Regions from separate parts of the Macrococcus sp. GL_134 genome, predicted to be linked through region 2. Evidence: predicted binding sites of a transcription regulator. Region 2 holds the regulator's gene; the other holds the start of a gene.
The links. The regulator LexA, encoded in region 2, represses DNA repair genes until DNA is damaged. The targets are predictions, from matches to a motif close to CGAACATATGTTCG.
Positions count from the first base shown of each region.

Region 1 (11,931 bases), 660 kb from region 2:
CCAGTCGGTAATATGAAAGTTGCATCCAAGTCAGGTGAGAGGATTTTCTTGATGGTTTCAATATCCTGATGTTGCCATGCTGCTAATAAATTGACATGTGCCAAGATGTTCACGTTCCTTCTGTATGGTTTAATTGAGTAAAATTTATTATAGCATGTCAGTATAGATAAAACATTTCTTTACTCTAATTTTGTATGTTAGAATAACTATATACAAAAATAAGAGGTGAAATGAAAATGAAAAACGTACTCAAAGGATTATTTTTCATCGTATTTTTATTAGCACTTATTGTCACAGGTGGCGCAGCTGTTCTGTTCATGCGCTTTAAAGCTGATTTTGAAGACATCGAACGTCGTACACAAGATATCGTTGCTAAAATTGAATCAGAAAACGTCTAGAACTTGCCATAGTGGTGAGTTCTTTTTTGTGACATTCTTTTCTAGGGGGCGGACATTTGTCAGCGATATGGTCTGAAGTATCTTTAGGGGAAGAGAAAGCAGTTGAACAATTGATTGAGTTGATGCGCTTGACTCATCCGTGTATTGAAGATATTGTGATAGGCTGTCCGAAAACAGATGAAGGTTATATGATGGCTATGAAGATTAAGGAAGCATGGGAACAGCTGGGTGGTTTTACTGGTGAGGGCGGCACTGTACTTGATATCGTCTGCTGGAATGATCAGTCCAGTTCATTCAATAAATATTCTAACCGTATTATAAGACATTATCCTGATGCTTTTGTGGCTGTTGGAACAACGATTGGATTTAAAGAAATCAATAGGCGGCTCCACCGTTTTTCGGAGCTGACAGCTGAGAAGATTTATATTCTCGGTGATTATAGTGAGACATTGAATTCATTATTTTGTGAGCAGCTGACGGGTGTAAGCTGGTCGGGCAGACCATGGAAGATTTCACAGTTATAGTGCGGTAGACAAAAGAAAACAGCCGATCATCGGCTGTTTCTTTTGTTGAGTCGCGGCTGCAGCAGGAGAGTTCCCATCAGTAATAATATATAGCCTGCTAAATTCAATGCCATCGGCTGTTCGCCTGTAGCAGGTAGAGACTCATGACTGGTCTGTTGAGTGTTATCAGCGGGACGGCTTGAAGTCTTAGCAGGTGTGCTGTCAGCTGAAGACTCTGGTACTTCATGAATTTTGTCATCCGTCATCGTATCGCGTGTCGTCGATGAGTGATTTGTAGCTGCATCGTTGTTCGGCTGATTGTTGTCATCACGTGGAACAGGGGAGTACGGCTTGATGCTGGGTGGGTCAACTGGCAGCTGGGGCATTACTTTGCTCTCTTGGCTGTTCGTTTTTGCAGGCTTTTCTTTAGTGACTGGCCGAGTGGCAGGCAGCTGCCGCGTTACTTTGCTTTCGGTTTTTGCAGGCTTTTCTTTAGTGACCGGCTGAGTGGCTGGCAGCTGCTGCGTTACTTTGCTCTCTTGGCTGTTCGTTTTTGCAGGCTTTTCTTTAGTGACTGGCAGCTGGGGCCGTGCAGTGCTCTTTGTCTGACGGTCTTCAGGTTGATCTGAGAGGATAGCGCTGACACGATCTCTCTGCTGCACTTTATTTGAATTCCGCCGTATGTCATTTGAATGCTGCTGTACTGCACGCTGTACTGGCTGTTCGTCTGTCGTTATGCTCTGAGGTTCAGCGGAATCATCTGTTGTCATGATGAAATATTTTTCCTCACCTGCTTCGACAGCTACCGTTTGATGATTATATGAGATGGTATAACTGCCAGCTTCAACGTTATGGAATGATGCTGTGCCGCTGTCATCAGTTATTACTTCATCAATCACTTCGTTGTCTTTCATCAGCTGAAGCGGCATATTGGATGCGACTGTTAAATCTGAAAGCAAGGCGTGAATGGTTACTTGAAGAGCAGGCGATTCATCAGCTGAAGCGTCTTCAACTTCAGTCGTTTCTTCTGGATGGAACTGAATTTCGTTAATATCTGTCGTCAAAGCGACTTCAGTGTCATCATTGATAATAGCGTAATTGTCAGTCGGCTGCTGCATGATGAACATTCCATCATCAAGTGTTTTGAACGACTTGATATGGCCTGCTTGATCGACAAGCTCAAACTGCTGCCTTTTCAAAGGTTGCTGGTCTTCATCGATGAGTTTGATGACTAATGGCGCTGATGCTGTCATAGGGAGTACTGTAAAGATGGCCGTCAATGCAATAAGTGCTGAAAAATTCATAGCGTCCTCCGTTTCATTTGAATAACCATATTATGACACAAAACAATGCCCCGCTCTACATCATTACAATTCATTCACAGCAATGTTATAACCGTCATACTATCTTAAAACGATTAACGTGCTGTTTAATTTTCCACGATCTTGTAAACACTATTAACAGTGCATCATCTAATCATTGGATTATTTCTATAGAATTTCTTCGCTCTGTAAAGCATGCTGTCATATAAATTTAAAAAGTTGTCGAACTTGTCTGAATTTTGAGGTATGATGATGAAAACCATGTATATCCAACATCAATAATTTCGTAAAGTAGGTGATCACCATCAAAATGATAATACTGGATGAACATGAAATGGTAGGTCAGGGAATGGCGCACCTCTTGTCAGCTGAAACAGATATGACTGTCGTCAAAGTATTCTCTGAAATCAATCATCTAGGATATTATATTGAAACGATATCACCGGATATTGTATTATGTGAAGCTAAAATCAAAGGTATGAATGTATTGACTGACTTAAAACGACTGGTCGATAAATATGACAGCACCCGCTTCGTTATACTGACTTCATACGATATTGAAGAATACAAGACGAGAGCACATGATAGCGGAGCGGCTGGATTTATTTCAAAAGGGGAAAGTGCGGACTATTTGATTGATTCTCTGCGAAAAGTATATTATTTCAATCGCAATCTCTGGACAGAAATGACATTGGAACAGCAGATATTGACCGTCCGTGAACGAGAGATACTGGCACTCGTTGCACAGGACATGACTAACAAAGAAATCAGTGAGACACTGTTCGTCAGTAAAAGGACTGTTGAGTATCAAGTGTCCAGCCTGATTCGTAAGCTGGAAGTGGAGTCGAGAGTCGGCGCAGTCATCAAAGGATTGAAGCTCGGTATTATTGAAGAAGATATTACTATCTGATTATTTTTGCGCTATATACGGATGAATATACTGGAAGAATCTTTTAATATGATGATTAACAACACCCATTCTATCAATTAATACATGGATTCTTACCCCCAACAGAATAGTAAATTAAATGATAGAAGAGGATTATATCCTCAAAAAAGAACCCGAATGGAATGCTGATGCTGTTCGGGTTCTTTTTGGACTGCTACTGGAGCGAGAGATTGATGACATCAATAAAAGAAACAAAACACATCTGCTGATTGTCGAGGTTGATTCCGATAATCAGCATGGCCCATGGATCTACTTTTTCGACAGACATTGTCAAAGTCTTGATGTAACCATCATGATAGAATTCAACGAACATCGACTGCTGACTGTGCATGGCTTCCCTTAAAGTGAGGTTGATGTCTTCCAGACGGTCGTCACTGAGGACAGGACGTTCAATCTTGTGCTGCTGCTCAATCTGCTTCTTGATACCCCTATATTGCTCAGGCATGGTGGCAAAGGGGGCCCATTTAATCATGCCGCGTCCATGCGGGATATGAGGATTGAGCTTGCTCCGTTCAATGTTGCGATAGTCGGTCTCGCCATAAATCGGATGGATCATAACATCACTTCTTTCGTGGATGTACCTCTATTATAAGAACGTATGTTCGCAATTTCAAGTGGATTCGTTATGATCCATCTATTTTTATTCATTCACTCGATTCCTCTACATAAAGAAAGACTGCGAGAAACCCAATTATATCAGGGTTTCTCGCAGTCATTTTTATGATGGAATCTGCTGTTTGAAAATAGTTGAGTGAATGGAAAGATAAAGTAACAGCATACCGATCAAGCCGAGACCGATGACGTAAAGAGACATCATCATGCTGTTCAGTACTGTACCGATGATCAAGCCGGAGCTTGCCACAAGACCGGCACCGCTGTGGCCGAGCGAACCAAAGGCGATATAGCTGGCCCGCTTGTCCTCCGGCATCAGCTTTGCCTGAAAAACAGAGATAATCGGTGTCTGCATGAGTTCACCGACTGTAGCGATGAAAATAACAAGTACGAGCAGATACCATGTCGTTAAATGATGAGCAAGACCGTATCCGCCTGTATACATCAATGTGCCGAGCATCAGAACAGCGACTTGATTGCGCTTTTCAGTGACTTTGGCGACAAGGAATGTAATCGTGACTACGAGAATAGTGTTTTCGATAAGCATGATACTCATCATCCGCACGCCGTCGACATGGATGCCGAATAGATTAATCTGCTTAAATTCATCGTGAAGTCTCACACCGATATAGTTCGTCAGTGCAAATTCTGCTGAGAAAATGAAGACCGCTGCCATCGTAAACACAACGAACCGTGTATCTTTCATGGCTACTTTATAGTTGCTGAGCAGATCCCGCATCCAATGGGTTGTCACTGCTCGCGGCGTGCGGTCGGTTGTCGGATCAATTAAATATTTCTTGAAGATGAGCGTATTGATGAGCATAATGATGATGATCAATATAAACAATAACAATCGATGGTCCTTATAGAACAGACCACCGATTGCTGTACCGACGGCAGTCGCTAAGTTGTTGGTCCAGTATGTCGTCACGTAGACTGATTTACGCATCACTTCAGTCGTTGAATCAATGATTAAAGCTTCAAGTGCCGGGAAGACCATTGCATTGCTGATAGCAGTCAGCATGAACAGTAGCGCAACCACCCATGGCATATTGACTGCGGGATGGATGAAGATTGCCATCAGAATCATAATGACCGCAAAAATCATCTGACCTGCCAGCAGCTGACCTTTTCTGCTGAAGCGGTCAGCCAAGTAACCGCCGAGCAGGTTGCATAGTAAACCGAAGATGACATTGATGGAGAGTAAAATACCAGACGTTGCTTTGCCGAGTTCGTCAGCGATATACAGCACCATAAAAGGCATGACACTCATACTCGCCGCATGGTCAAAGAAACCGCAGAAAATACGAAGTTTAACATTGGAAGGAAACTGTGAGAATTTCATGGTGATGGCCCTCTATTTTCGTAAGATTAGTTACATTATAATCTTAAAAGTGCAAAAATAATACAGCTGTTGCAGTATAGCCGCTGTTATTGGATATATACTTCGTCCCAGTTGTAGAAACCGTGCAGCTTCTGATTCGTATGTTGATGATGAGCCGTTTGTTCGGCAGGAAACACCAAACAAAGCAGACCATGTAGAAATTTGATAAAAGAATCCCTGGATAGCATCCAGGGATTCTTATTATTTAGTGATAGCAAGCATCAGTTCGCGTGCGACTTTTGCCGCGACTGCATTAGATACACCTGATGCATCATACGGTGGAGAGAGCTCCACGATGTCTGCTGCGACGACATTCAGCTGTTCGAATACTTTGAATGCAGGTTCCAGTTCCTTGTAAGTCAAGCCACCTGGTTCCGGTGTGCCGGTACCCGGGAAGATGGACGGGTCAAGGCAGTCCAGATCAATCGTTACATAGACAGGCGTATCTTTCAGGATGCCCGGCAGGTCTTTCAAAGTATCGATAGAGAATTTTTCTAGTGTCGTATGTTCATTACTCCAGTCGAATTCTTCTTTAGTGCCTGAGCGGATACCATATTGGAAGATACGGCCGTTACCTGTGATGTCATGAATACGACGGACGACTGTCGCGTGACTTAAAGGCTCGCCCATATAGTCATCGCGTAAATCTGTATGAGCATCAAGCTGGACAAGAACAACATCAGGATATTTTTCGTGAACGGCACGGAAAGGACCGAGCGTCACTAAATGCTCGCCGCCGATCATGAAAGGAAGCTTGCCGGCCGCTAAGATTTCTCGGGCTGTATCTTCCAGTTCATCCAGCACCTTCACTTTGTTGCCGATTGTAATATCCACATCTCCTGAATCCATGATGCTGACGTCTTCCAGGTCTTTATCAAGGTAAGGACTGTAAGTCTCAAGCCCGTATGACTCTGAGCGGATGGCATCTGCCGCAAAACGTGTACCAGGACGGTTCGAGACTGTTCCGTCAAAAGGCGCACCGTAGATAACAGTGGACGCGTCTTCAAAGGTTGCCTCACAGGCCATATAGACATGCTTATTCGGTTGCATCATTCAGCATCTCCTTGACGAATGTCGGCAGAGCGAACGCACCTGTATGGATATCTGTGTTATAGTACTTTGTTTTAAGGCCGAGTTTGTTCCATGCATCTAAATCTGCATCTTTCAGTGGATCATATTTCTTGGACGCAAAACCGAACAGCCAGTGACCTGATGGATACGTCGGCATATGGAACTGATACACACGTGTGATCGGGAATAAGCCTTTGATCTTAGAGTGTGCCCGCTTCATTTCATGTGCGTAAGACGGATAGTACGGTGATTCATGCTGGTTGATTAAAATACCGTCTTCTTTCAGTACACGGAAACAGTTGTTGTAGAAGTCGTGCGAGAACAGACCTTCGCCAGGACCGATTGGATCTGTGGAATCAACAAGAATCAAGTCATAGTAGCCGTCTTCTTTGTTCTTGACGTAAGCAAGGCCGTCTTCGAATAAAAGAGTGACGCGCGGGTCTTCAAGCTTACCTGCAGTAATCGGCAGATATTCCTGTGATAGACGAACAACACGCTCATCGATTTCAACCATATCGATCTGTTCGATAGACTCGTAACGCGTTAATTCCCGGACCGTGCCGCCGTCACCGCCACCGATGACTAATACTTTTTTGATGTTAGGATTCGTCGCCATCGCTACGTGTGTGATCATATCGTGATAGACGAATTCATCTTTCTCGTTGACCATCATCAGGCCGTCCAGCGTAAAGAATGTACCGAACTCTTCAGATTCGAAGAAGTCAATCTGCTGGAAATCGGACTGCTCAGAGTGGATATGTTTATTGGTCTTGATTGAGAAACGAACATTATCTGTGTGGTTTTCTGTATACCAAAGATCTAACATAATGGCCTCCTTATTTAACTTCTACTTCAACAGGTTTGAATGATTCGACAACGATTTCACCTTTAGAATACTTGTGGATTTTGTCAGCCATACCGCGGCCGATTTCGTATGAATCAGACAGTTCTGCACCCAATGCTTTTTCAAGATAATCTTCTGCTCTCCATGGGTCTACTGTATCACCGCATGTGAAGACATCGACCGATGCATAGCCGTATTCCGGCCATGTGTGAATCGTTAAGTGTGATTCAGAAATGATGACGGCACCTGATACGCCGTACGGATTGAATGTGTGGAAGCAGCTTTCAACGATAGTCGCACCTGATACACGTGCCGCTTCGTTCATGATTTCTTCGATTTTGTCGTGGTCTTTTAAGATATCTTTGTCACAGTTGTAGTACTCAATTAATACGTGGCGTCCTAAAGTGGTTAATTTCATAATAGTTATTTTCCTCTTTTCTCTACAATATAAACTTGATTTGAATTTTCAGTGCCGATCTTAAGAATCGGCTGGTTGTTGATGAACTGCCAGTAATCGATGATCTCCTGGGTGATGCGTTCTCCCGCCATCACAATCGGAATGCCCGGTGGATAGATCATTAATGATTCAGCACAGATTTCTCCGACAGCCTGTTCAATGTTAACAGGGCGTTTATCAGCATAGAGTACTTCTCTCAACCCTATTGCCTGCTCTGGAATATTAAGCTGTTTGAGTACGGGGGAGTGAACTGCTCCGTCACTTTGATGATAGCGTCTGCTGATGGATTGCAGTGCGTGCAGCAGGCGGTTCAGTACATCTTCATTGTCGGCGATGGAGACAATGCCCATGATTAAGTTAGGTTCAGCAAGTTCCATCTGGATGTTGTAATCACTGCGCAACAGTTTGTATACTTCAAATCCTGACAGTTCGATTGTTGTATCAATATAAATAGTGAGCTTCGATTCATCGAGCTGCTGCTGATACAGTTCCTTGAACACGAATCCGTCCAGCATATGAAACCCAGGAATGTCATTGACTGCCCGCTTGAATGCCTGAACAGCAGGCATCAACTGCTCAAATCGCTGGTAGCCGTTCAGTGCCAGGTTTTTCCGTGCGATATCGAGCGACGACATCAGCAGGTAAGACGCGCTCGTTGACGTCAGCATATTGATGACGCTTTTGACTTTGCGCTTATCAACTAAATCTCCTTGGACGAGCAGTGCGCTCGACTGAGTGAATGAGCCGCCTGTCTTATGAAGGCTGGTCGCTGCCATGTCTGCGCCGGCTTCCATGCTGGACAGCGGCAGCTGAGGTGAAAATCTGAAATGCGCGCCATGTGCTTCGTCAACGAGCACCGGCATATGGTGCATATGTGCAAGTTCAGTAATAGATGCCAGGTCACTCACTGCGCCGAAATAAGTAGGATTCATAATAAAGACTGCACGGGCATCGGGATGTTTGTTGATGGTACGTTTAACTTGGTCATAGCTTAAGTTATGCGCAATACCAAACGTCGCATCAAATTCCGGTGTAACATAAATCGGTGTAACGTCAGCAAGTGCCATCGCATTCAGCACTGATTTATGAACATTTCTTGGAAGAATCAGCTTGTCTCCCGGTCTGCACACAGAGAAGATCATTGTCTGGATACCTTCTGTTGTCCCGTTGACAAGAAAGTGAGCATCATCTGCAAGATAAAGGTCAGCGAGCAGATGCTGCGCTTCTTTGATGACCCCTTTAGGATTATCATAATTATCCAGCTGCGGCATAGAGTTGACGTCATGCCGCAAAGTCGATTGACCGTAATAATAAAGTTCAGACTGAGGGTCCAGTCCTCGTTTATGACCTGGCACATCGAAACTGGTGACGTTCTCTGATTCATATAATTTAAGTGCATCAAACAATGGCGTTGAGCTATGTTTGATTGTATCTATCTGTGTAAATGATTTGATTTCTATAGGTTTGAGCAATGCTGCACCTCACAATTTTCAGCGAATTGTAAAATATAGTAATACTTAACTATATGTTTTATATAACTGTTAATTTATTTTGACCAAACAAATTGTAATGTATTACTAAACTCATGGCAAGAAAAATTTTTCATTTTGCATATGTTTTTTTGAAGCGGGAATAGTCTGATAGAATGAGAGAAACAAGAGGAGGAATCAACATGGTAAATACTGTAGGTTATATTGGATCTTATACGAAAAAAGATGGGAAAGGAATTTACCGTTTTGAACTTAATGAAGAAGCGAAAAAATTAGAAACCATTGAAACAGGTTACGAAGTGCAGGCATCCACTTATGTGGTTCAGCACGGAGATTTCTTATATGGCATTAAGAAAGAAAATGATAAAGCCGGCGTTGCTGCCTACCGAATCGATGCAGAAGGAAAACTTGAGTTCATCAATGATTGTCTTGAATCAGCAGAAAGCGGCTGTCATATCTGGGTATCTGATGACGGTAAATTTTTATTTGAAGCAGTTTACGGTGCAGGACAGGCCCGTCTCTACAGTCTGAAACCAGAAACAGGGGAAGTACTGCAGTTGATTGATACGGTCGTTCAACAAGGCGAAGGACCAAACGAAGATCGTCAGGACAAAGCACATACGCATTATATTCAGCAGACACCGGACTTGAAGTATGCAGTTGCAGTTGATCTAGGAGCAGATGAAGTCATTACATTCAAATTCAGTGACAACGGTCTGAACAGAGTCGGCGAACTGAAACTGCCGGCGGGTGTCGGTCCGAGACATTTGACGTTCCATAACAATGGTCAATATGCTTACGTGTTCACCGAACTGAGCAACGACGTCTTCGTGCTGAAATACAACGACGGTGATTTTGAAATATTAGAACAGCATCACGCAGTGCCTGATGATTTTACAGACAATACACAAGGCGCAGCGATCCGTTTGAGTCACGATAACAAGTTCGTCTATGCTTCTAACCGAGGCCATCAAAGTATTGCAGTGTTCAAAGTTGAGGGAGACGGCAGTCGGCTGTCTCTTGTTGAGATGACTGATTGCGGGGGAGATTGGCCGCGTGACTTCAACATTACACGAAGTGACAGATTTTTAGTATGTGCCCATGAAGTAAGTGGCAATGTGTCATTATTTGAGAGAGATAGAGAGACAGGTCAATTGACATTGCTTGAAAATGACAAACAAGCAGCTGAAGGTGTCTGCGTACAGTTTCTCTAAGGAGTGATCCAAATGAAAACAGCAGTCTATCAGATGGCAGTCATTCCAGGGCAGCCGAAAGATAATATTAAAAAAGTGGCCGACTGGCTGAATCAGCTGCCGGATGATATTGATATCGCCGTGCTTCCTGAAATGTGGAATACTTCGTATACATTGAATCGCTTAGCAGATTTAATCGACGATGAAGGGAGCCGGGAAATCACGATGCTGCAGCAAGCTGCGAAACATCAGAACGTGAATATTGTGGCAGGTTCTATTGCCGTAAAAGCCGGCACTAAATTTCGTAACCGGTCCATCGTCATCGACCGGCGCGGCAATATCATCCATCATTATGACAAAATCCATTTAGTGCCGATGCTTGATGAACCCAGCTTTCTGGAAGCAGGCAATAAGTTTGAAACGTTTGAACTTGACGGCATGAAGATGGGGATGATCATCTGTTATGACCTTAGGTTTCCTGAAATAACACGAAGACTGGCCGTTGACGGCGCGGAACTATTGTTTGTCGTTGCAGAATGGCCGATTGAACGAATCCGTCATTTTACGGCGCTGTTGACAGCACGTGCGATAGAAAATCAATGTTACGTCGTTGCAAGCAACGGTGCAGGGACATGTGAACGTACTGTGTTTGGCGGGAAATCAATGGTGATTAGTCCGCTAGGTGACGTAATAGCAGAAGCAGAGATGGATGAAGCGACGATAACTGCTGAAATTAAGACAGAGCAGTCTGACGCAGTCCGGCAAGCTATTCCGATATTTAAATCACGTAGAACAGACTTATATTAATGCGTGAATTAAACCGCTCCGGGTAATGAGGAGCGGTTTTTTTGTGTGAGTAGAAGGTTGAGAATATACTGAGCTGCTTCAAAATAGACTGGCGATGGCTATTGAAAATTGTGTATTAATAAAATCTTTAATTATAACATATACTATTATAAAAATGTGGAAAGTTTCCAAATTGGAAACTTTTAATTTAAAACCGCGCTGTGATGATTCTATCAAAAAACAAAAAAAGACCACTGATTAATCAGCAGTCTTGTATGCATTCTTATTTGTAAAGTTGTCTAATATACTTGAATTTCCCTTTATACGGCGGGAAGAGCAGGCCTGTTTCGAGTTTCGTACTTTTAGTCATATAGGCTTTCTGATGACTGAACAGATCGAATGAATATTTGCCGTGATAAGTACCGATGCCTGACGGACCAACGCCGCCGAACGGTAAATAAGGGTTTGAAACATGCATGAGTGTATCGTTGACGCAGCCACCGCCGAACGACAGGCGCTTGAATACTGTTTTGACGAAGTCATTGTCCTCACTGAAGACATATAGTGCCAGAGGTTTGTCGAATGTGCGGACAATATCGAATACCTCATCCCGTGAATCAAATGTAATAATCGGTAATATCGGTCCGAAAATTTCTTCCTGCATCACATCGTCACTTAATGTGACTTCATCGATGAGTGTAGGTTCGATATAACGACTATCAGCGTTTGTCTGACCTCCTAACACAATACGGTCTGCTGCAGAGTCTATCAATCCGCTCAATCGTTTGAAGTGGCTGTCGTTGACAATTCGGCTGAAATCTTCACTGCGCTCGATGTCTTTTCCGTAAAATTCGGTAATCGTATTCTGCATCGCCTTGATGAACTTATCTTTTACTTTGCGGTCGATTAATATATAGTCCGG
Region 1 is NZ_CM174409.1:1,655,859-1,667,789, reverse strand. It holds gene AC3IPL_RS08735 (nuclear transport factor 2 family protein) at 1-113, opposite strand, end outside; gene AC3IPL_RS08730 (hypothetical protein) at 237-398, shown strand; gene AC3IPL_RS08725 (hypothetical protein) at 455-922, shown strand; gene AC3IPL_RS08720 (hypothetical protein) at 949-2,205, opposite strand; gene AC3IPL_RS08715 (LuxR C-terminal-related transcriptional regulator) at 2,534-3,133, shown strand; gene AC3IPL_RS08710 (YolD-like family protein) at 3,327-3,728, opposite strand; gene AC3IPL_RS08705 (MFS transporter) at 3,891-5,129, opposite strand; gene speB (agmatinase) at 5,370-6,221, opposite strand; gene speE (polyamine aminopropyltransferase) at 6,205-7,065, opposite strand; gene speD (adenosylmethionine decarboxylase) at 7,076-7,501, opposite strand; gene AC3IPL_RS08685 (aminotransferase class I/II-fold pyridoxal phosphate-dependent enzyme) at 7,507-9,012, opposite strand; gene pglS (6-phosphogluconolactonase) at 9,213-10,244, shown strand; gene AC3IPL_RS08675 (carbon-nitrogen family hydrolase) at 10,257-11,030, shown strand; gene AC3IPL_RS08670 (aldehyde dehydrogenase) at 11,293-11,931, opposite strand, start outside.
Region 1: the regulator LexA is predicted to act here: its motif matches at 3,764-3,777, upstream of AC3IPL_RS08710 (YolD-like family protein).

Region 2 (11,931 bases):
GTCAGCAAGTGTATTATCAATCGCTGCCTGAAGATTTCTGCCGAGTTCCGGATACTTCGCTTTATAAGCTTCAAGTTGTTGATGCCACGCCTCTTCTTTGTCATTTCCACGTTTCAGCATAGTCGTCTGGAAAATCTCATAGACTTCTTCTGGTACATTGAATTTAAGTTCTGGATCAAGACCATAGCTTTCAAGTGCCAGCTTGCGTTCCTCTGCACCTAACGGCGAACCGTGAACACCATTTGTTCCTTGTTTATTCGGTGAACCGTAGCCTATGACTGTTTTGACTTCAATCATCGTCGGACGGTCAGATTGTTTCGCTCTTTCAATCGCTTCATTGATAGCTTCCATATCATTGCCATCTTTGACCAGAATGTGCTGCCAGCCATATGACTCAAAGCGGCCTTTGACATTTTCTGAGAAGGCTTTGTCCAGGTCACCATCCAGTGAAATGTCATTTGAATCATACAATGCAATCAATTTATTTAATTTCAGATGGCCGGCAAATGATGCCGCTTCATGTGAAATACCTTCCATTAAATCACCATCTGACACTAATACATAAGTAAAGTGATCAATAATGTTTGAATCATCTTGATTGTATGTCGCTGCTAGATGTCTTTCAGCAGCAGCCATGCCGACACTCATCGCGAACCCTTGACCTAGTGGTCCTGTTGTAATATCAATTCCATCTGTATGATTAAATTCAGGATGACCCGGCGTTTTAGAACCCCATTGACGGAATTTTTTCAGCTCATCCATTTCCAATGCTCCCGATACATGAAGCAATGAATATAGAAGTGCTGAACCATGACCTGCAGATAATACAAAGCGGTCGCGGTCAAAGAAATACTTTGAGCTCGGATTAAATCTCAAATGTCTTGTCCATAATGTATAAGCCATTGGCGCTGCCCCCATCGGTAAACCTGGATGGCCGGAATTCGCCTGTTCGATCTGATCGATACTCAAGGCACGGATCGTGTCTACTGCTAATTGATCTTTCTCATTAAACATTATAAAAATCTCCTTTATAATAAAAGTATTGATTCCATCATAGTATAGCTTAAAATAAACTATCAATCCCGAATGTTGTTCTGACGCTGAATTTCTTTAATTTTCTCCGGGGTCACATCTGTTCCTTCCGGGTCAATCACTTTCGTATTTTCAATAGTTTTTTTGAAGCTCGTTCTGAAACTTTGAAGATACTCTGAACGGAGCTTACTTTGCTCGCGTCCTTCTTCTTCTGTTAATCCTTTTGACTTTTTTTTGTTTGCTAAATGATTAATACGGTTCATTTTGTGTTCCTCTAGCATCTTCATCATTCCTTTCATAATAAAGATAGCAAAAAAGTGTCTGAAAACCAACTCGAGTGTATCTCCAACCAAAAAAAGCCTGCTTAAATCAGCAGACTAAAAATTATTTTACGATACCAAGGACTTCGCCGTTTTGAGTAGATTGATGGGTGGTCGGATTTTCAGAACGAATGTTCGTTCCTTTGCTCGGATGATTTACTTGTTCTTCAGTTGCGATGGTCTGTTTTTCTTCATAGATTGCCTTAGATTGAGCCATATATAGAGATCCGAATGTCGTTATCATCAGAAAAAAGATAGAATACATTAAAAAACCTTTAGAAATTCTGATTGTCATAATTAATTCCCTCCAGAACATTTGTTTGTATCTCTACAATAACAGAACGTCTGTTCTCTGTCAATAAAAATACGAACAAATGTTTGTTCGACCCGAACAGATATGTTATAATGGCGTTAGAACAAACACTAAGGAGTGTTCGCATGAAAGAATTAACTAAAAGACAACAAGAAATATATGAATATTTAAAACAAGTCGTGTCAGCAAAAGGATATCCACCGAGTGTCAGAGAGATCGGCGAAGCAGTTGGACTTGCATCAAGTTCGACAGTTCACGGTCACTTATCTCGTCTTGAGGAGAAAGGTTACATCAAACGTGATCCTACGAAACCAAGAGCTATTGAGATTGTCTCAGATACATCACAAGCAGCCTTTCACGAGGAAACGATACATGTTCCTGTCATCGGTAAAGTCACAGCTGGTCTTCCTATTACAGCGGTTGAAAATGTGGAAGAATACTTCCCTTTACCTGCCCATTTCACATCCAGCCACAATAGCGATATCTTCATTCTGGAAGTCGTCGGTGAAAGTATGATAGAAGCAGGTATTTTAGATGGTGACAAAGTGATTGTCAGACGTCAGTCTATTGCAGAAAATGGTGATATCATTGTTGCGATGACAGAAGAAGATGAAGCGACAGTCAAACGCTTCTACAAAGAAAACAACCGTTACAGACTACAGCCAGAAAATAGCACCATGGAACCGATTTACCTCGATAAAGTAACTGTTCTTGGTAAAGTAGTCGGATTGTTCCGGGAATTTTAGCACCGCTTCTTAATATGAAGTGGTGTTTTTTTATCCAAATAAATACCGGCTCAGCGGCCGGTACGAGTTATTGTGGAATTTTATCGTGCGATTATCTGGAATTTCGATTATTTACGACCAAGTATCTCTTTCACTTGTTCAAGAATGTCTTTTTCTTTTGGTTTATTTATCTTCATCTTTCTATCCCCTTAATATCTAAGTACAAAATATATGTACCCGGATAATTATTTCACAAACACAGAATTGAAATATTATAACTTTTCTACTTTATTGAGTATGATTTGTGCGTGAGGGTATAGTTAATCATCAATCTAATTCAAAGGAGAATGAGATATGGCGAATGAATACCAATGGGTAAAAGGTGAAAGAGAACAACTACTCGCGAAACTTCAGTATTTAAGTGACTCTGAGTTGAATTATAATTTTGGGTTTGGACATGGCACTATTAAAGCAACATTACTTGCTGTCGCCAATGAATACCATGAATCATTTGGACGTAATGACAATCATAACTTACACGATTCCAGCTTGAGTGACTATCAAAATCATTTGAGTACATTGAATTTTAATGATGTTGTCCAATACTTTAAACATGTTGATTCTCTGGCAGAGAATCAACAGACTCACTATGAAGACATGCAAAAGTGTATCAGCAATGAGTTTCGTCATATCGGACAGATCGATATGATGCTTCACCTCATCGAGAATTCTGATCGTCCCCTTGCCGAACGAACAGGCATACGTGAAAAAGTGACAGAACGTCAGAACATGAGAATTACAAGATTATAATCTTTGTGGACCACCTGTTATTTCACAGGTGGTTTTTATTATGGATCATTCGACAGATGTCACTGACATTTAATCAAAAAAACCGGAGCTGATTAGGCTCCGGGCCAAAATTATTCTTTGTTTAAGTTGATGAGCGGCACACTTGATTTAATGACTTGATTAGAAACTATCAATTGCTTCAACTCATCAGCAATATCCAGCTGATTTAAATATTCAAATGGGAGCCAGTAATAAGGACGTTTTACTTTAAATTCTTCTTTGTTACGCACATTAAACACAAATGATGTCTCGTTCGCTATAGTATTAAAGAAAAATCCTTGATGCTCAGCTCTCTCTTCTACGACGAATAAAATCCCGCCGACTTTGAGCTCTTTTTTCAGTCTGCCGGCAAATTCCTGAGCACTTTGCTGAATAGATTGATTCCCTTTTTTAACGATATAAGGAAGCTTCATTTTTTTATGACCGATATCCTGAACGAGTATTTTCTCCTCGGTAGTGATTAAAAGTGATGATACGACAATTTCTTTAGCCATGATATTCTCCTAATTCTCTGTTATATAGTTTTCTGTATAGTAAGGTATATTTTCAGGGTTAAAGGCAACCCCGATTCCCACCTGTTCAAAGTCTTTATTCAAAATATTTTTGCGATGGCCCAGTGAATTCATCAATCCGTGATGTGCTTCTATCGGAGATATTTGTCCGTAAGCTAGATTTTCGCCCGCCAGTCGATAATGAAGAGCATCTCGCTGCATCCTATCGAATGGATCAAGACCTTCCAAATTAATATGATTGAAAAAATCATGGTCCGCCATATCCTGTGAATGTTTCAGAGCAGTATTACTTATTTTATCATGATATCTGAGTGGCGGTAAACCGTGCTTCACTCTATCGGCGTTGATCAAATAATAATCCAATGTTTCATAAGCGGTTTTCAGTTCATTGGAAGGGTTGGCATACAGTCTTGTTTTTTTATTTTCGAGTGCCTCTGTTACTACCTTCATACCAACCAGCTGATGGTCTTCATGCTGATCAAAGTAATAAGTATAATATATACCATCGATAAGATAGAATAAGGCATGCGGTTCATCAATCCTTAAATGATACGCCGGACCACTAAAGATTTCCAGCGGCTCTCCCAGCTGTTGTTGAACTTGAGACTTGGTCATGCCATACTTTACATTTTCTATTGAATGAAATGGGCTTGCAACTATGTATATACCATTAACCGTTGACTCTATATAATCGACAAGGATGAAGTTTCTGTATTGATGATGATAAACATACCACGTATCGTTGTATTGATTAATTAACTGGTCTTTAGGTTTGCCGAGCAGCTGATCGACACGCTCTTTTGACATCCCAAGCTTGATATCATTGATGTAGCTTGTCGGTACTTCTTGAGTCACCGCACTGTCGTTCTGCTGACCGTCAATATAGTCACGAGCATTATCTTTAACATACAATGTCCATTCATCGGGCAGCGACAATAGACGCAGCGGAAATATGAACATTCCTGCGAGCAGTAACAAAAAAATTAATAATTTCTTCATAGTTCTCCTTCTCAGCTTAATTAGGAGTATATTATATCAGAAACTAATGAAACTATACATGAGAGACTATAACACAGTAAAAAACATACTAGATTACTTTGAAGTAATTTTAGTATGTTTTTTATTGACTAACGGTCCATATCACCGTTAAATATTGAGTTTTTAACCACTACATAGTCAACTTTGCGAATAGACTCTAAATCATTACCACCGGCATATGAAATCGATGACTGCAAGTCCTGCTGCATTTCAATCAATGTATCATGAAGACTGCCTTTATGTTCAACAAACATTTTCTTGCCTTCTACATTTTTCTTCTCACCCTTTTGGAACTCTGAAGCACTACCGAAATATTCTTTATACAGCTTGCCGTCAAGTTCAACAGTCTCGCCCGGGGATTCTTCGTGAGCCGCAAATAGTGAACCGATCATGACCATGTCAGCGCCGAAACGAATGGATTTCGCGATATCTCCATGTGTCCGAATACCGCCATCAGCTATGATAGGTTTACGCGCTGCTTTTGCGCACAGTTTAATGGCTGCCAGCTGCCAGCCGCCTGTGCCAAAACCTGTCTTAATTTTTGTAATGCACACTCGGCCTGGTCCGATACCCACTTTTGTTGCATCCGCACCAGCATTTTCAAGTTCTCTGACAGCTTCGGGTGTTCCTACATTCCCTGCAATCAGAAATGTTTCAGGAAGATGATGCTTAATATGTTTGATCATATTGATGACTTGATCAGAATGTCCATGAGCAATGTCAATCGTCATATATTCTGGAACTACATTTTTATTTTTAAGTTCTTCAACAAATTCATATTCATTATCTTTTACACCGACAGATATTGAAGCAAATAAACCTTTGTCTTGCATCTTCTTAATGAAAGGCAGTCTCGCCGCTTCATCGAAACGGTGCATAATATAGAAATAATCGTTCGCTGCAAACCATTCTGCTAATTCCTCGTTCATTACAGTCTGCATATTCGCTGGTACAACAGGAATTTTGAATGTTCTTGGTCCAAATTGAATGGAAGTATCACATTCACTTCTACTTTTAACGATACATTTATTCGGGACTAACTGAATATCTTCATAATCGAATACATCTAACATATTTATACCACCCTTAAATACGAACTATTTTTATAACAAACAATTAATTATTCGTCCATAGGGTAATTTACAGGTTTTTTTTGGATTTGTAAAGAGAAAACTCAGTTTTTTTCTAAAAAGTCCGTTTATTTCATTACCAGCTGGCTTTTTTTACTCCTGGTATTTGCCCGGCATGTGCGAGTTCACGAAATGTGATACGCGACAGTTCAAACTGACGGATGACCCCTCGAGGACGACCAGTGACCTGACAGCGATTCGTCAGACGCACAGGAGATGAATCACGCGGGAGTTTTGCAAGTGCCCGGTAATCACCTTGTGCTTTTAACAGACGTCGTTTTTCAGCATAGCGTTCTACTAGCTGATCCCGCTGTCTCTCTTTTGCGATTTTTGATTGTTTTGCCATTTTTAGTCCTCCTTATCGTTTAATGCTTTGTCCAATGTTTCAATGTTCTGTTTCATCATCGATTGATAGGTGGCAGACTTATCTTCATCAGTCAGAACAGCCATATTATGAAATTTCAAAGACTCCACGTTAGTATCTTCAGCAATAATATCAGTAATTTTAGAAGAAACATTCTGCTCGTATATGATATAAGGTGTATTTGAATCATTGATATCATTGATCATCCCGACAATTTCACTTTGTGACGGTTCATTATTATTCATGCCGGAGACCCCTACTTCTTTAAAATGATATCTATCAGCGAGGTAACCAAGAGACTCATGTGAAATGTAGACAGTGTCCCTTTTAGGCTGAGCTGTAATGTCTCTCAGCTGCTGATCAATTGCTTTAATGTCCTTTACTAGCTGACGATAGTTTTCGTTGTAGTCTTTCTTGTGTTCCGGATCTTTAGCAATCAATTCATCTTTGATTTGCTCTGCAAAAGATTCATTGAGCACTGGATCGAGCCAGACATGGGGATCTAATGATGATTCATGGTCGTGCTCATGGTCATGGTCGTGAACTTCCCCTGAGTCATTATGGTGATCAAGCAGCTGGCTGTCATTGATATCCTCCGCCACAGCAAGAAGCTTTTGTTCATCTTTTACTACCGATGCTATTTTGCCTGCTACTGGGTCCAGTTCATCACTTGAATAGACAAATAAATCTCCTTTAGCAATTTTGAGCGTATCTTTCTGTGTTGGTTCATAAGTATGAATGTCAGTGCCGTTAGGATAAATACTTTGAACTTGAACATGATCTCCGCCGATTTGTTCCATAAAAGATTTAAATGGGAACACGGTAGTGTAGACATTGAGCCTGCCATTAGATTCTTCCTCTGCCTGCCCACAGCCGGATATTACAAGAAGTACTGCTATCAATAAAAATATAATGCGTGTCATCGTTCCATCTCCTAATCGTAATCATTTCGATATAAATTCTATTACGAATGATTATCAAAAGCAAGAACTTTTTTGTAAATCGTAATAATAATTATTTACAAAATAAAAACCAGCCACTGTGTGGCTGGTTTTACATTAGTCCTGTTCTAAATTGACTGTATCGATATCGATGTTCAATGCAGTGGCAATTCCTTGTCCATAAGCTGGATCAGCAAGATAGCAGTTTCTAATATGACGATGTTTTACTTCATCAGTAACACTATGCATTTCATTAGCTGTATTGATAAACAGACGGTGCTGTTCTTCAGATGACAATAGATTGAATAATTTCCCAGGCTGCTCATAATAGTTTGTGTCATCTTCACGGAAATCATGCTCATAAACACTGCCCTGTAGAGGTAATGCCGGTTTTTTATATTGCGGCTGATCCATGTTATGACCGTAGCTGTTTGGATAATAATTCGTCTGAGATCCTAAGTTACCATCGACACGCATTTGACCGTCACGTGAAAACGGACATAAATTAGCAACTGCTCTTGGATAGTTGACTGGAATCTGCCAGTGATTGACACCAAGACGGTAACGCTGAGTATCGCCATATGAGAACAAACGACCTTGCAGCATTTTGTCAGGTGAGAAATCAAGTCCTGGTATAATGTTAGTAGGTGCAAAAGCAGCCTGTTCGACATCAGCAAAATAGTTTTCAGGATTACGGTTCAATTCAAATTCACCGACAGGAATTAATGGATAATCGCCTTTGTACCAAACTTTTGTTAAATCAAATGGATTATCTTTATGATTTCTTGCTTGTTCTTCAGTCATGACTTGAATATACATTTTCCATTTAGGGAAATTGCCTTCTTCAATTGCATTAAATAAATCCCGTTGACTTGATTCACGGTCATTTGCGATAATGCTATTTGCTTCTTGGCTCGTTAAATTCTCAATTCCCTGTTGTGTTCTAAAGTGGAATTTCACCCACACACGCTCACCTTCCGCATTATACATGCTGTATGTATGAGAACCAAAGCCATGCATATGACGGAAACCATTAGGTATCCCACGGTCACTCATCAAAATAGTCACTTGATGAAGTGCTTCCGGTAAACTCGTCCAGAAATCCCAGTTGGATTGTGGATTGTGCATATTTGTTTTAGGGTCACGTTTAACTACGTGGTTTAAACTTGCGAATAATTTTGGGTCTCGGAAAAAGAAGACAGGGGTATTATTACCGACTAAATCCCAGTTTCCTTCTTCAGTATAAAATTTTAAAGCAAATCCGCGAATATCACGTTCGGCATCAGCTGCCCCGCGCTCACCTGCTACAGTTGAGAATCGCGCGAACATTTCTGTTTGTTTACCGATCTCTGAAAAGATTTTTGCTGAAGTATATTGTGTGATGTCATGTGTTACAGTAAAAGTACCAAATGCTCCTGAACCTTTAGCATGCATCCGACGTTCCGGGATCACTTCACGGTCAAAGTGTGCCATCTGTTCGATGAAGAAGATGTCCTGCATCACTACCGGCCCTCTTGGACCTGCAGTCATCGTATTCTCACGGTCACTTACAGGAGCTCCGAACAAACCTGTTAACTTCTGTTTATTATTTTCACTCATTTAATTACCTCCATTTTATCTGTCAGTTGTTGAAGTGTTTCTTATTTATAATCATTATTATATCACATTCATTCTAATCTGAATATGAAAATTATGTTTTATGCCGATATTTTTTTGCATCCACTGACTTTAACACTTTAAAGGTTTTATGCATTAAAACTTTTTCTTGCTTATTTATTACTTTAATTCTACAATAAATGACATCAATAATTTAAGGTAAGGTGAATGAAATGACAAACAATCAGATGGATAGAGATTTAAAGACACGACATATTTCGATGATAGCGATCGGCGGCTCTATAGGTACCGGCTTATTTATGGCTAGTGGAGCTGTCATCAATCAGGCCGGTCCAGGGGGTGCTATCATTGCTTACGCTTTGATTGGTATTATGGTCTACTTTCTTATGACAGCACTTGGAGAACTGGCCACATTTTATCCGGTGTCAGGTTCTTTCAGCGCTTATGCCTATCGCTTTATTGATCCTGCAGCTGGCTTTATGGTCGGTTGGTTATACTGGGTGATCTGGTCACTCGTAGCAAGTGTCGATATTATAACCGCAGCAAAAGTGTTATCCTACTGGGATACTTTCAATGGAATTAATTCATTTGTCTGGTGTCTTATTTTCTTAGCGTTATTATTTATATTGAATGCATTCTCAGTTAAATCATTTGGAGAAGCGGAATATTGGTTTTCATTTATCAAAGTAGGAACTATCATTATTTTCCTAGTCATGGGTCTATTAATGATATTCGGGATTCTTGGCGATCAAGGACCTGTCGGCATTAAAAATTTCACTGTCGGTGACGCGCCGTTTGTCAATGGTTTCTTAGGTTTACTCGGGGTGCTTATTGTAGCAGGATTCTCATTCGGCGGGACTGAAGTTGTTGCCGTGACAGCGGGAGAATCAGAAGATCCGAAAGAATCAATGCCAAAAGCTATCAAACAAGTGTTTTGGCGAATCTTACTGTTCTATATCGGCTCCATTTTTGTGATTGCTGCATTGATTCCGTACACTGATTCGAGACTACTCAATGAAAATTCAGATGTAGCGATGAGCCCATTCACTATCATTTTCGATAATCTTGGTATTTTATTTGCTGCGTCTATTATGAATACAGTGATATTGACAGCTGTATTATCCGCTGGTAATTCAGGATTATATGCTACCAGTCGTCTCCTCTATTCACTTAGCAACGACCGACAGGCACCTCAGTTTCTCGGACGACTCAACAAACGCAATATGCCTTTCAATGCTTTAATCACGACAACTGTACTGATCATCTTGAGTATTATTTATGCGCACTTGAATATGGGTGGTTACGGAAAACTATTAAATATGCTTGGAACGTTAGTATTGATCGTCTGGTTCATCAGTATCATTAGTCATTACCGCCTGCGACGCGCCATAAAAGTTCAGAACTTAGATGAAGACGAACTGCTAACCTATAAAGCACCGTTCTTCCCTATAGGTGTCTTCTTAGTAAGCGGCGCGATTCTTTTTCTACTGATCGGTCAGTCATTTGCAGATATTACTTCATTGAACTGGTCATCATTGACTGACTCTATTCTACCGATCATACTGGCACTCGCTGCCTATTTCGGCTATAAAGGGGTCAAGAAAACAAAAGTCGTCAAGCTTCAAGATATTGATTTAACTAAACATGAACTATAATCAGAGATTTGCATACGCAAATCTCTTTTTTTATGTATAATATAATTTATAAAGCGGTTGCATAAGGAGGCAGACAGATGTCAAACGGACAGTTCAATATATTCGATGATGTACTGAAGACAGACGAGAAGTTCGTCATTGTAGTACAAGGTGTCTACAATAAGAATGGCAGTCTTATCAAGAAAATTTTAAGAGAATATCCAAGTCTGGATCAGCAGGCGATGCAGCGCTTGTTTGTTCATCTTAAAGATGTTTATTTAGCTGAACCATTTGACCGTGATATGGCATTTTATGATATTACTGTTTACACTAACGAGGATTATGCAGCTGACAATATTTATGCACACACAAAAAGACATCGCCATCCAGGTGATCAGTGGACGGCGACGAGCAAGTAAGATTGAGTGGCTGACATATAATGAACCCCCGTGTAAAATGAATCTACACGGGGGTTTCATTATATAATCGTAGCTTCTGTTTCTGTAATAAGCTGAACGATTTGATTATGTTCATCCATCACTGCAACTTTCGGTGAATGTATCAATGCTTCTTCATTCGTCAGCTGTACATAGTTCATAATAATGACAATATCATCTACTTGTACAAGTCTAGCGGCTGCTCCGTTCAAACAGATAACGCCTGACCCACGTTCACCTGCAATGACATAAGTCTCTAGTCGCGCGCCATTGTTATTGTTCACGATAGCCACTTTTTCATCAGGCAGAATATCGACAGCATCTAGAATATCCTGGTCAATAGTAATGCTGCCGACATAATTTAAATTAGCTTCTGTTACTCTCGCACGGTGAATTTTTCCGTGCATCATTGTTCTTATCATCATAGTCCTCCAATAATCATATTGTCGATGAGCCGTGCTTTTGAAAACTTCACTGCAAGAGAAATAAAGCACTGGCCTTCGAGCTTGTCTACTTTAATCAATTCTGGATATTGATAGATAGCAACCTCATCAACAGTCCCAGATGAATAAGACGTAATGTATCGTATTATCTCTTCTTCAATGACTGCTGTCTGTGTCTCTCCGCCGTCTATCAACTCTTTGGCGAGCAGCAGACTGTTATATAGCGCTACTGCTTCCAGGCGTTCCTCATCAGTCAGATAGACATTTCTCGAGCTCTTAGCAAGCCCATCTTCTTCGCGAACAATATCAATCCCTATAATTTCTATATCATGATTGAAATCATCGACCATAGCCTCGATAATGGCAAGTTGCTGCGCATCTTTTTTACCAAAGTAGGCACGGTCCGGTTTGATGATATTAAAGAGTTTGTTAACAACGGTCACTACACCATCAAAATGACCAGGACGCTTCGCACCTTCCAGCACTGCTGCAAGTCTGCCGACAGTAAGAGTGATATCCTGCTTCGGATACATTTCTTCAGAAGTCGGATGGAACAAGTAATCAATATCGATACGA
Region 2 is NZ_CM174409.1:991,271-1,003,201, reverse strand. It holds gene tkt (transketolase) at 1-1,014, opposite strand, end outside; gene AC3IPL_RS05105 (DUF896 domain-containing protein) at 1,077-1,313, opposite strand; gene AC3IPL_RS05100 (hypothetical protein) at 1,417-1,647, opposite strand; gene lexA (transcriptional repressor LexA) at 1,791-2,411, shown strand; gene AC3IPL_RS05090 (hypothetical protein) at 2,745-3,200, shown strand; gene AC3IPL_RS05085 (hypothetical protein) at 3,311-3,733, opposite strand; gene AC3IPL_RS05080 (CAP domain-containing protein) at 3,743-4,750, opposite strand; gene guaC (GMP reductase) at 4,879-5,862, opposite strand; gene rpsN (30S ribosomal protein S14) at 5,996-6,265, opposite strand; gene AC3IPL_RS05065 (metal ABC transporter solute-binding protein, Zn/Mn family) at 6,268-7,206, opposite strand; gene AC3IPL_RS05060 (catalase) at 7,342-8,823, opposite strand; gene AC3IPL_RS05055 (amino acid permease) at 9,054-10,496, shown strand; gene AC3IPL_RS05050 (hypothetical protein) at 10,574-10,894, shown strand; gene panD (aspartate 1-decarboxylase) at 10,954-11,334, opposite strand; gene panC (pantoate--beta-alanine ligase) at 11,334-11,931, opposite strand, start outside.